One region of the Levilactobacillus yonginensis genome, then DNA from elsewhere that is predicted to be linked to it. Evidence: predicted binding sites of a transcription regulator. Region 1 holds the regulator's gene; each other region holds the start of a gene.

Region 1 (4,302 bases):
GCTTCGCCGTTGCCGTCTCTTCATTTGCGGCGGGTTTCTTAGCCCAATCCGGCAAAGTCTCCTTAACGGTTGACTGCCGGGGCCGGGATTGGCGTGGCTTACGTGCGGCCTGCTGTCGTTCACGAATCTTCTGAATCGCCAACTGCGGCGTCGTAATCTTAGACCGACTCCAATCATTCGCAATCGTATCCAGTAGATTCTTGTTCAGGGTTGGCCGGTCCTCGTCTACCAAGACGTGGTAAATCATTAAATTCAAGACGGCTTCTGGGAACAACTGTCGGCTGACTAAATCACGAACGATCCGTTGTTCCCCATCCGTGACATACCCCCCGTTCTTTTGCTTGATGGCCTGCAAAAAGACTGCGGGTGCTGTCTTGCTAGCAACCTGGAGTAAAGCCTGTTCGGCAGAGTTTGCCCGGGATACCTGACTCGCTGGCTGAGCTGCCGGCGTGGCCTGAGTGCCCATAGCAGCTGCCGTCACCCCTCGATGCTGCTGCCCAAAGTGCTGAGCAATAATCCGTTTAAACTGTTCGGCATTAAATTGATTGGTAGCCAGATCCGTTGCCTCTCCGACGTAACGGGCCATTGTAACCTCGTCCAGGCCATAGGTGGCATGCTCAGTCAAAAGTAACTGACGTTGTCCGCGCAATGCCTGGGTTTCGATGAATGAATGTTCTAGAATTTCACCTAAGAGTTTGAAATCAAAATCCTCATCCTGCGTGGGTAAAATTGCCGGAGCCGCACTGCTCGTCGGTAGTGTTTCTCGAGTAGCCGTAATTGCAGCCGGCAAGCGACTGAGTTCCTGTCCGTCGACATGAAAAACATCCAAAAAGTTTTTGGTGATGTCTTGCTCATCATTAGCTGGCAGCGGTTTAGACGTCGTATTGGTAACGAGCGTGCGATACAACTCTTCACCCACAACCCCTAAAAGCTGCACACTGAGAAGATCATCCTTGAAAAAGTCCACTGGTAACAAGGGCGCGTGCAACTCGTAGGTAAAACTCGTCAGTTCATCACGCGTCTTGTAAGTTGTCACCAAGAGTCCGGTCGCTTCCAACCGCAATCGTGCCTGATAAAAATTTGCCAGGTCCATCCCGAGTAAGCCTAAAATCGTGGCATGTCGCTTATAATTAGACCGTTCAGGGAGCCAAAAAAGGGCCGAGTAGAGCCCCGCGGCACTCGGTCCAATAATCGGCTGGTAAAGCTGCGTCAAAGTTTGCCAACTTTGATCGGTCAACCGGTCTGCCAACCGAACCAAAAAGCCGGTCTTTGGTTGCAACTGGTGCCAGGAATCCTCCATGCCTTATTTCGCCTCACTTTGGTGGTTCGTTCGTTTTTTACTTGAATCCTTTTCTTTAGTCGCTTTAATCTTATCCTTGTCTAGCATGTCCTTTAATTCATTAAAGAAGACACCAGTATCCTTGAATTGCCGATAGACACTAGCAAATCGGATATAGGCAATCTCATCGACATCCACTAACCGGTTCATCACATATTCCCCGATTAACTGACTTGAAATTTCGTTGACGCCCAGCGCCCGAATCTTGTTTTCAACCTCATCGACAACGTTCGTCATAACGTCCATGCCGACTGGTCGCTTTTCTGCTGAACGAATAATCCCTCGCAAAATCTTTTCGCGGTTGAACTCTTCACGAGTCCCATTCTTCTTGATCACCAACAACGGCGTCACTTCGACCCGTTCAAACGTCGTGAAACGAAAGCCGCAGCTCTCACACTCCCGGCGCCGGCGAATAACTCGTCCGTCGTCTGTGGGCCGGCTATCGACGACCCGCGATCCATTATGATGACAGTGCGGACACTGCATTATTGGTCACCTCGTTTAATTTGTTGACTTTTTCCAAAATTGTTCGTGTCAAGCCATTTTACCACTTGTTGTAACGTTTGGGCAATCGTTCCCCCGTTATCAATAACAACGGTAGCGCGGGCAATCTTTTCCTCAATGGGCCATTGTCGCGCCATACGGGCCTGAGCATCCACTGCAGAGAGGTGATTCCTAGCCATTAACCGTTGCTGTTGTGTGACTGAGTCCGTAGCTACCACTAGAATATGGTCGACGAGGTCTACCAAGTAACCCACCTCAAAAAGGGTCGGGGCATCAATCACGACAACAGGCGCCTTAGCCGCACGATAGACAGCCAATTGGCGTTGAATCTCAGCTTGAATCCGTGGCGTCGTGATGCTTTCTAGTTGGTGCAGTTGTTCGGGATCATGAAAGACAAGTTGGCCCAATTTCTGCCGGTCCAACGCACCATCGTGAATAAATTCAGCACCAAAAGCCTGTTCAATTCGACTAAGTCCTGGCGTCCCAGGTGCCACCACTTGGCGGGCAATCACATCCGCATCAATAATCGGCAGTCCTGCCTCACGTAACCAGGTACTGACCGTCGATTTACCCGTCGCAATGCCACCGGTCAGCCCCCAGATTTCACTCATCGGTTACCGCCTCTAAAGCTTCAGGTGGCAGTGGCTGGCAATGTGGACAGTAGTGCGTACCACGTTGAGCCACCTTGATTTTAACCAGTTCAGTTCCACAACGTTCGCAGGCTTCGCCCTCTCGGCCATAAACATGAAGCTGATTTTGAAACTGACCGGCCTCACCAAAAGCGGTCGAAAATGAATGCACGGTTGTTCCGTGTCCCTGAATTGCCATGGCCAATTCTTGAATGATGTTTTCCCGTAAGGTTTCCAATTGTGCATTCGTCAATTCATCGACTGGCGTCAATGGATTAATTTTGGATAACCAGAGGACTTCATCCGCATAAATATTGCCCAAACCAGCAATTTTCGTTTGATCCAGCAAAAATGGTTTCACAATTTTGTGAGACTTACCAAAAATCGTCTGCATGTAAGCCAGCGTTAACGAGTCCTCAGTCGGTTCTGGCCCTAACTTGCCTAACGATGGCAGAGCCGTTTCCTCAGTACCAGTCGGCACTAGGCGCATCCGACCAAACTTCCGGGTATCGGTATAGCGAAGCTCACGATTGTCCGTCAAATGAAAAACCACGTGGGTGTGCTTCAAAACCGGGCTACCCTCCGGCTGGACATCATACTTTCCTTCCATCCGCAGGTGTGAAACCAGTGTTAGGTCACCACTAAATCGAAAGAGGAGATACTTTCCCCGTCGATCAATTCGCTCAATCTTTCTGCCAATTAACTCCACGGTAAACACCTCGGCTTCAGGTGTCACCATCTTACGATAAAAAACCTCAACGTGATCAATCGTGGCCCCCTCAACTAGGCGGGTCAACCCCCGTCGAACTGTTTCAACTTCAGGTAATTCTGGCATACTGACCTCTCCTTTTACCGACTATTTAGCGTCATACCAGGTTGGTCCGTAATGACTTTCCACCTTCAACGGAATTTCTAAGTCAATGGCAGAGTCCATCACACTGGGCACCAATTTGGCCAGCGTTTCAATTTCTTCAGCTGGTGCTTCAAAAATCAACTCATCATGAACCTGTAGCAACATGGTAGCTTGTAGCTTCTTTTCCTTTAAGGCCGCTTCCATCCGGATCATAGCAATCTTAATAATATCAGCTGCACTCCCCTGAATTGGCGTGTTCATCGCCGTCCGTTCAGCAAAAGAACGCTGATTAAAGTTGCGGGAATTGATGTCCGGTAAATACCGCCGCCGGTGCGCAATCGTTTCTACATACCCAAGTTCGTGGGCTTGTTGGACCATTCGCTCCGTGTACGCCTTAACCCCAGGGTACTCCTCAAAGTAGGTGTCAATAAAGTTCTTGGCCTGTTTACGTGAAATACCAATATTTTGTGACAATCCAAAGTCGCTGATACCATAGACAATTCCAAAATTCACGGCCTTGGCCTGCCGCCGAATATTCGGTGTAACTTCTTCGTCCGGCCCCATCTTGAAGATTCGACGCGCAGTAGCGGCATGAATATCTTGACCCTCGCGGAAGGCCTCCTGCATATTGGCGTCGTGACTCATATGAGCTAGCACCCGCAATTCAATTTGCGAGTAGTCAGAAGAAAAGATTTCCCAATCAGGGTGCCGGGGGACAAACGCCTTACGAATGGCTCGCCCCTCTTCATTGCGCACTGGAATGTTTTGCAGATTAGGATCAACGGATGATAGCCGCCCCGTCTGCGTCAACGTTTGAAGGTACCGCGTGTGAACCTTATGGTCATCCGGATGAATCACCTTCAACAATCCTTCAACGTAGGTGGACTGAATCTTCGCAATCTTCCGGTAGCGTAAAATATTTTCAGCGATAGGTGCCTCAGCTGCTAGTTTTTCCAGAACACCAACGGCCGTAGAAT
Region 2 (4,302 bases), 310 kb from region 1:
AGTATCTAGCGTACGCCAGTCATCTAAATCGTTGGAAACGGGAATCCGGGTATCCAGCCAAAATTGCTCCGTGAGTTTTTCCCAGGTGGCTTTGTCGATTTCATCGGAAACTTGGTTCCAGTTGATTGCATTATAATTTTCAGTTCTTGCCATGATGCCACTCCTTTTTGCGGTCTGTTTTACAGGTAGGGGAAGTTGTTAAATCACACAACTCTCACACTGGTTGGCGCCGACTTCGTTGTTATCATCGGTAAATGTCCGTACGTAGTAGATGGATTTGATACCCTTGCGATAGGCATAGTTGCGCAAAATGCTGAGATCCCGCGTCGTCATCTTATCAGTGCGGCCGTTTTTCCACTCGTACAGGCCGGCTGGAATCGTTGAACGCATGAACAATGTCAGACTCATTCCTTGGTCCACGTGCTTTTGGGCAGCGGCGTAAACGTCGATGACCCGGCGCATGTCGGTGTCGTAAGCAGACTTGTAGTAAGGCATGGTGTCATTGTCCAGGTAAGGTGCTGGGTAGTAGATCTTACCGATCGTCTTTTCCTGGCGTTCTTCGATCCGGTTGATGATGGGGTGCAGACTGGCAGTCGTATCGTTGATATAGGAGATCGATCCGTTAGGTGCAACGGCCATTCGATTCTGATGATAGAGACCGTCGCGCATGACGGCAACCTTGAGGTCAGCCCAGTCTTCAGGCGAGGGTAACCAAACGTCAGCGAAGAGGTCTTGGACCTTATCGTTGGTTGGTCGCCAATCTTTTTCCGTGTAACGGTCAAAGTAGGACCCGGAAGCGTAAGCACTCTTGTCAAAGTTGTGGAATGTTTCGTGTTTTTCCTTAGCAATCTGGTTAGAGGCTTTTAACGTCCAGTAGTTTAGGAGCATGAAGTAGGTGCTGGTAAAGGCCACACTATCCTTAGAACCGTACATCATGTGGTTCTTGGCAAAGTAGCTATGCAGGCCCATTGCTCCTAGCCCAATCGTGTGGGCGAGGTGGTTACCCTTTTGGATGGATGGCACGACGTCGATATCCGAATGATCCGTCACAAACGTCAGCGCCCGCACCATAGTTTCCACGGAGTGACCGAAATTCGGTGACGTCATCAGGTTGACAATGTTGGTCGACCCCAGGTTGCAAGAGATGTCGGTACCAAGCTTGACGTATTCCTGCTGGTTGTTGACGGTGGAAGGTGTCTGAACTTGCATAATTTCGGAACACAGGTTGCTCATGACGATACGCCCATCAATGGGGTTTTCACGGTTAGCCGTGTCAATGTTGACGATGTAAGGGTAACCGGATTCCTGTTGGAGCTTTCCAATATCGGTTTCCAAATCCCGGGCTTTCATCTTTTTCTTGTGAATGTCAGGATTGGCAACCATGTTGTCGTACTCAGTTGAGATGTCCACGTAGGAGAAAGGCTTGCCATAGATTCGTTCTACGTCATAAGGACTGAAGAGGTACATGTCCGCGTCCTGTTCACAAAGTTCATAAAATTTGTCGGGCACAGTGACACCCAGTGACAGTGTTTTGAGCCGAATCTTTTCGTCGGCATTTTCTTTCTTGGCACTCAAAAAGGCTACAATATCTGGGTGGAAGACGCTCAGGTAAACCACCCCAGCACCTTGCCGTTGTCCCAATTGATTGGAGTAAGAAAAGCTGTCTTCAAGCAGCTTCATGACTGGCACGACCCCGGAGGCAGCCCCCTCAATGTGTTTGATTGGGTCACCGGCGCCCCGTAAGTTGGAGAGACTGATGCCGACCCCACCACCGATACGGGAAAGTTGTAGGGCGGAATTGATGGTCCGGCCAATGGTATTCATATCGTCAGTCGATTGGATCAAGAAACAGGAGACTAATTCACCTCGACGTGAACGGCCCGCGTTCAAAAAGCTGGGGGTAGCGGGTTGGTACCGCTGATGAATGATTTCGTCGGCCAGGTCGTGCGCCAATTGTTCGTCACCATCGGCGAAGTCTAAGGCGTTCATGGCAACCCGATCGATAAAGTTCTCTAAGTAAAAGTCGTTGTCGTCGGTCTTCAGTGCGTACTGGGCATAGAACTTGTACGCCGCCATAAAGGATTTAAAGTGAAAGTTTTGACCACGCAGAAAGGCGTACAGGTCTTCAATAAAACTGAAGTCATACTGATCAATGACGTGCTTTTCGACGTAATTGTTGCTAATTAAGTAGTCGAAGCGGTCGCTCAATGATGCAAACTTTTTAGTATTGGGTTCGACGTTTTCTTCAATGAAGGCCTGGAGTGCTTCCTGATCCTTGTTTAACGGAATCTGGCCGTTGACGGGGATGTTGATCTCGTTGTTTAAATCATAATACGTGACGTTCTTTAAGTCCTTTAGGCTCATGCTAATCAACTCTTCTTTCTCTCAATAAGGTGCGAAAAATCAAACAAAAAAGCGCCACCGTGAACAGACACGACGTCGCCAAGACGGGTTAGTGCCGAACTTAAATTAGCCCGCGATTTGGGTTAATTGATCAGGTCGGAAGCCATAAAAGGCTGGGTGACCGGGTGCTTCAATTACGGGAACCGCCTGGAAACCTTTTTCTTTTAGATAAGTCACATATTCTGGATTCTGGTTAATATTGCGTTCTTCGAATTCCACGTTGTGTTCGCTGAGAAAACGCTTTGTCATCTTGCACTGCATGCAATTGTTCTTTGAGTAAATCGTTACTTTCATTGTTGCCACATCCTCTAAATTTCATTATCAATGTGTTCAGTGTACACCAGATATGGAAAAATACAATCAAAAAAGACACCATATTTGGTAGTTGGAACATACAATAACTACTAAATGTGGTGTCTGAGCTGCTAAATTTATTTTGTTTGGCCTCGACCCGTTTTCTACGGTAAAATAGGTCTAAAAGGTGGCGGAAATATTGACTAATCATTATTATACACAAAATCCAGACGTTTTACACGAAGAACATCATTGGCCGTTTACCCTCTTAGGCAACGAATTGTTGTTTACCACCGACAACGGTGTCTTCTCAAAAAATCGTGTGGACTACGGCTCACGGGCGTTATTAGCGGCCTTCAATGCCGACCAGACGCCGGCTGGCCCCTGGCTTGACTTGGGGACAGGATACGGTCCTATCGGTCTAGCATTGGCTAAGAAGTGGCCTGAACGACAGGTGACAATGGTCGATGTGAATGAGTTGGCATTAGCACTGGCTCGTCAAAATGCGGTGGCTAACCAAATCGAAAATGTTGAAATCAAGACGTCAGATATCTATGCGGACGTCACGGAGCGTTACGCAGCTATCCTTACTAACCCACCGGTCCGGGCTGGGAAAAAGGTGGTTACAGCGATGCTGACGGGAGCCAAGGAGCACCTGCTGCCAGGGGGGACGTTGACCGTTGTTCTTCAAAAGAAGCAGGGGGCACCATCAGCTGAGAAGACGATGAAGGAGACGTTTGGTAATTGTGCCATCATCAAGAAAGATAAAGGCTATTACATCTTAGAAAGCACAATGAATTAACTGGCGGCAATGAAAGGAGATGGTCCGCGTGCGACAAGTCAGTTACAGCCCAACGGAACGTCACTACATGGAGGAAGCGTTGTTTGAAGCTGACCAGGCTGGCCTGATTGGTGAAGTTCCTATCGGTGCGGTCATTGTTCACGGTGATCAAATTGTGGGACGCGGCCATAATCTTAGGGAACATGGGAACGATGCGACCTTGCACGCGGAAGTCCGCGCGATTGAGGAGGCCTGTGCCACGTTGCACAGTTGGCGATTGGAGGATTGCCAATTATACGTGACGATTGAACCGTGTCTCATGTGTAGTGGGGCCATCATTAATTCACGAATTCCAGTGGTCTACTATGGCGCTAGAGACCCTAAGGCGGGGGCGGTCGACAGCCTTTACGAAACGCTGACAGACAGCCGGCTGAATCACCGGGTGACGGTGTACGAAGGCTTGATGGCTAAGAGTGCTGGCGAGCGCATGGTAAATTTCTTCCAGGCAGCGCGTAGGCGACAAAAGGCGGCTAAAAAGGCTCGGAAGGCGGCGCAGCGGTCCCAGCAAGTTGAAAAGTAAGGTGGACTGCGGCGGCCGAAACGTGGTTGGTGCGGCAACCCCGTAAAAATACGAATCCAAGTTCGGGATTCTCATTTTTACGATGTTAATGCTCATCAGCTAAGCGTCTCACCGACCACTCTTTAATAACATCCTAGACACTCCCCCCAAATCATGATACACTAGTATTTGCCGTTAAGGCCTTGGAGCAAGGGTGGGCTTACGAATCGTGTCAGGTCCGGAAGGAAGCAGCACTAAGTTCGTT
Region 3 (4,302 bases), 1.8 Mb from region 1:
AATTGATGCCTGAGCGTAGGCAAGAGCATTTTGAACAGGAACCAGTGGATCGGCAGCCGTCACCCAGACGAAGGTCGGGACATTGGCGGCAGTTACATGTTGGTCAGCTGCAATCCTTTCGGGGTCAGCCGTCCATTTTGCTAAAGTGGCGTCATCATTTGGAAAGCCAGCTGCCGGCGTAATGACTGGGTAGCCCAAGATAATGGCTCGCGGCTTGATTTGTTCTGGTGTGGTGCCGGCTAACTGGTTGAAAGCAGCGTCGTTCCATAGGTTGTTAAATAATGCCGTGATGTGGCCACCAACTGAAAAGCCGGCTATAATCAGATTATCTGGTTGGATTTGCCAAGCGGTTGAATTTTGCCGAATCAATGCTAAACTTTGGGCTAACTCAACCACAGGTGCTGGCAGTAAGGGCTGCTTTTCGCCGGCAAATGAGTAGCGGAGGAAGAAGGCTTGGTAGCCGCGAGCAAACCATGCCATGGCTAGATCTTCTGCTTGTTGTTCTGGAATATGTGTGTACGATCCACCAGGGACAATGATAACGGTGGGGTATGTTAGCGCGGTGTCTTCAGGTTGCCGCAAGTAACCCTGCAGGTAAGCGGCGGAATCGCTAGTAAGTGACTGGGTAATGATTTTCAAATGTGAACCCTCCCAAAATAAAATCGTACGAGTTGAGTATGCAGCACTCGTGCTCGTGAAACTATAGTGATATTGTACCGCATTTAAGAAATCCATTGAAGGAAGTGGACTGTTATGACAACAGTGTTTAGGACAGCAAGATTGATTCTTCGGCCATTGGTTGAGAGCGACCTGCCGGCGTACCAACGACTAGTCACCCAGCCAGAAATTGCCAAGCCGGCCGGTGCGACGGCCCATCCCAGCACAATGGAGGTGGCCCAGTGGTTGCAGGCTGATCGTCGTAACCCCTATTCGCGGGGAATTGTTGACAAGCAAAGTAACCAGTTGATTGGCGTAATTGTATTCTATGATCGCGTTACCGCGGAAGGACAACCAGATCCCTTGGCAGTTGATCTCGGTTATTTACTGGCCCCAACGTACTGGGGAGCCGGGTTAATGACTGAAGCGTTGCGAGCGTTGCTAGCAGGCTTGCCAGGTGGCATTCAGGTCTGGGCAACTAGCTTAGTGGAGAATCGGCGGTCCCGCCGAGTATTAGAAAAATTAGGTTTCCAAACTTTGGACGAACATTTTATGGCCATTTCTGGTATGAGTTTAACGCCCGTCCCACAGGCTTTATACCGGTTGGTCACCACGGATTCGACAAATTAATTGACTCTAATCGCAATTTAATCTTGCAATGTTCAGGGTGGATGAGTATACTACAAAGTATCGAATAGAAGAGGCGCGACCAACAAGAGTCGCTTTCCTGAGATGGGTCACATCGCAGAGGGAAAGTTAAAGGGGCGGTCGCCGAAACTTGTCAGTGAGGACATAGCTGACAGGTTGGGTCCTGGTTTAACAGATCAGGGACTGTCGCAGCCAAATATGGGTTGCGGGGCGCTTTCAACGATATTGACTTGGAATAATGAACTTTCCAATCTCTTTCGCTAAGCTTTTCTGCGGAAGGGATTTTTTCGTTCACTAGGTCGTTTCGAGGAAGTCCTTCTATAAAAAGAAGGAGGAAACATTTATGGAACAAAGCATGACAAACGCAACAACTAGTGAGGCCTCAGATCAGGTTAAGCGGGGACTCAAGACGCGTCACGTTTCAATGATTGCGTTAGGTGGTTGTATCGGTACAGGATTATTCGTCGCAAGTGGGTCGGCAATTTCGACTGCCGGGCCTGGTGGTGCGTTAGTTGCGTATGTTGCCATGGGATTGATGGTATACTTCTTGATGACTAGTTTAGGGGAAATGGCTACGAACATGCCGATTTCAGGGTCGTTCGCCGCATACTCCGCTAAGTACGTTGATCCAGCCTTGGGGTTCGCCATGGGGTGGAACTACTGGTTCAATTGGGCCATCACCGTTGCCGTTGATATTTCGACTGCCGCTTTAGTTATGAAGTTCTGGTTACCTGGAATTCCCGGCTGGATCTGGAGTGCGATTGCGTTGGTACTAGTCTTTACAATCAATGCCTTTTCCGTTCAAGCCTTTGGTGAAACGGAGTTCTGGATGTCGTTGATCAAGGTTGTCACTATCTTCATCTTCTTAGCCGTTGGGATTTTAACCATCTTTGGTATCATGGGTGGTCACGCTACCGGCTTAGAAAACTTCACTTACAAGAAGGCCCCATTCGTTGGCGGCTTCCCAGCAATTCTGAGTGTGTTCGTGGTTGCCGGATTCTCATTCCAAGGTACTGAATTAGTTGGTATCACGGCTGGTGAATCTGAAGACCCTGCTCACAGTGTTCCTAAGGCAATCAATTCTGTTTTCTGGCGGATCATTTTATTCTATATTCTTGCTATCTTTGTTATCGCCGCTGTCTTACCATACACGAGTCATGATTTGTTAGGTTCTTCTGCAACGGATATCGCTATTAGTCCATTCACGTTGGTTTTCAAGCGGGCCGGTTTAGCCGCCGCTGCCAGTGTCATGAACGCGGTTATCTTGACTGCCGTTATCTCTGCTGCTAACTCAGGGATGTATGCTTCCACTCGGATGCTGTACTCCCTGTCTAAGGAAGGTTATGCCCCAAGTTTCTTCGAACGGACGGGTCACAACGGGATTCCTTACCCAGCATTGTTTGCAACGACGTTTATCGCTGCATTGACGTTTATCAGTAGTATCGCCGGTCCACAAATCTACATGTGGTTAGTTGCCGCAAGTGGGTTGACTGGGTTCATCGCTTGGTTCGGGATTGCTTTGTCACATTACCGGTTCCGTCGGGCCTTCATCAAGCAAGGTCATCAATTGAGCGAATTAGGCTACCATGCTAAGTGGTTCCCAGTGGGTCCCATTCTAGCCTTGGTACTCTGTGTGGCCGTTATTGTGGGTCAAGATCCACAATCCTTCTTCTCTGGAAACTGGGAACAAGTATTGGTTACTTACATCAGTGTGCCATTAGTCTTGATCCTCTACGTTGGGTACAAGATCAAGAAGCACACTAAGCTGATTCCATTGAGTGAAGTCGACGTTTCCCCAGTTCACAAGGATGGGACGTTGAAGGAAGTTAAGGCCGAAGCTGCAGCCAACGATTAATTTGAGATTGTGTGGGCAATTGAAATTAAATAAATAATGAAACGGCGACTAGCCCGGGTAAAAACCTAACTAGTCGCCGTTTCTTGTCGGTAAATTAGCCACTTTGGTTAAATCGACACGGGTAAATTCACCACGACATATTGTCTTTTATACTTGAGGTTGGTACAATATGTGGTGTTGAAATTTTGGCCGGGGAAAAAGCCCGGTGCGCCAGTCATTAAAGGAGAGAATTGCATGCTTGTACTATCGGGAACTATCGGAGCCGGCAAAACGAGTTTGACCACGTTGCTAGCCGAACATTTAAACAAACCAGCATTTTATGAATCAGTGGATGACAACAAGATTTTGCCGTTGTTCTACCAGAACCCCCAAAAGTATGCATTCTTATTGCAAATCTACTTTTTAAACAAGCGGTTGGATAGCATTAAGGCTGCCAACGCTGACGATGAGAGTGTCTTGGATCGGTCGATCTTTGAAGATTCCTTGCTCTTTCATTTGAACGCCGATTTAGGGCGGGCCACCACGACAGAAGTTGATATTTATGACTCGTTACTGGCTAATATGATGCAAGAATTGCCAGACGCCACGCACAAGAAGAATCCGGACCTTTTGATTCACATCAACATTTCGTTTGAAACAATGTTGGAACGGATCAAGAAGCGTGGTCGTTCTTACGAACAAGTTGCCAATGATCCTAGTTTGTACGAATACTATCAACAACTTGATCAACGTTATGTGAACTGGTACAACGGTTACGACAAGTCACCAAAAATGCAAATTGATGGTGATCAACTGGACTTCGTTGAAGATGCAGCAGCTCGTAAAGAGGTTCTTCGTTTGATCGACGAAAAGATTGCGTCGCTTTAATCATTGCTTCTGCGATTAAAATACGTTATGATGTGATTAATCAAAAACACGTGGTGCCTATCAAGTAGACGGCCAGAGAAGCGGGGAAAGCTGTAAACCGCAACGTCGAAAATTCCAGCACTAACTAAAGTGGGCGGGTAATTCCGCACGGTGCAGACCGTTATCATGTTCAAGGGTATGACTGGGAGACCAGCCATGAACTTGGGTGGTACCGCGAAGGTCTTCGTCCCATGTGACGGAGGCCTTTTTTGCGTACTATCCGCGAAATTGAGAGG

What was found. Region 1 encodes NrdR, which represses ribonucleotide reductase genes. Its sites were predicted from a motif close to ACACNATATATNGTGT; they were not measured.
Region 2: nrdH (glutaredoxin-like protein NrdH) is a predicted target of NrdR. The motif match lies at 2,805-2,820, and genes of this name have one in related genera.
Region 3: AB3Y94_RS11805 (deoxynucleoside kinase) is a predicted target of NrdR. The motif match lies at 3,323-3,338, and genes of this name have one in related genera.

The regions. Positions count from the first base shown of each region.
Region 1 covers NZ_OZ061549.1:713,786-718,087, forward strand. Annotated here, with positions in the region: gene AB3Y94_RS03520 (replication initiation and membrane attachment family protein) at 1-1,300, opposite strand, end outside; gene nrdR (transcriptional regulator NrdR) at 1,304-1,825, opposite strand; gene coaE (dephospho-CoA kinase) at 1,825-2,454, opposite strand; gene mutM (bifunctional DNA-formamidopyrimidine glycosylase/DNA-(apurinic or apyrimidinic site) lyase) at 2,447-3,307, opposite strand; gene polA (DNA polymerase I) at 3,329-4,302, opposite strand, start outside.
Region 2 covers NZ_OZ061549.1:1,019,446-1,023,747, reverse strand. Annotated here, with positions in the region: gene nrdF (class 1b ribonucleoside-diphosphate reductase subunit beta) at 1-153, opposite strand, end outside; gene nrdE (class 1b ribonucleoside-diphosphate reductase subunit alpha) at 199-2,364, opposite strand; gene nrdH (glutaredoxin-like protein NrdH) at 2,470-2,697, opposite strand; gene AB3Y94_RS05060 (class I SAM-dependent methyltransferase) at 2,897-3,499, shown strand; gene AB3Y94_RS05055 (nucleoside deaminase) at 3,567-4,058, shown strand; RNA gene ffs (signal recognition particle sRNA small type) at 4,238-4,302, shown strand, end outside.
Region 3 covers NZ_OZ061549.1:2,543,338-2,547,639, forward strand. Annotated here, with positions in the region: gene AB3Y94_RS11790 (alpha/beta hydrolase) at 1-639, opposite strand, end outside; gene AB3Y94_RS11795 (GNAT family N-acetyltransferase) at 754-1,287, shown strand; lysine riboswitch at 1,348-1,529, shown strand; gene AB3Y94_RS11800 (amino acid permease) at 1,649-3,160, shown strand; gene AB3Y94_RS11805 (deoxynucleoside kinase) at 3,395-4,027, shown strand.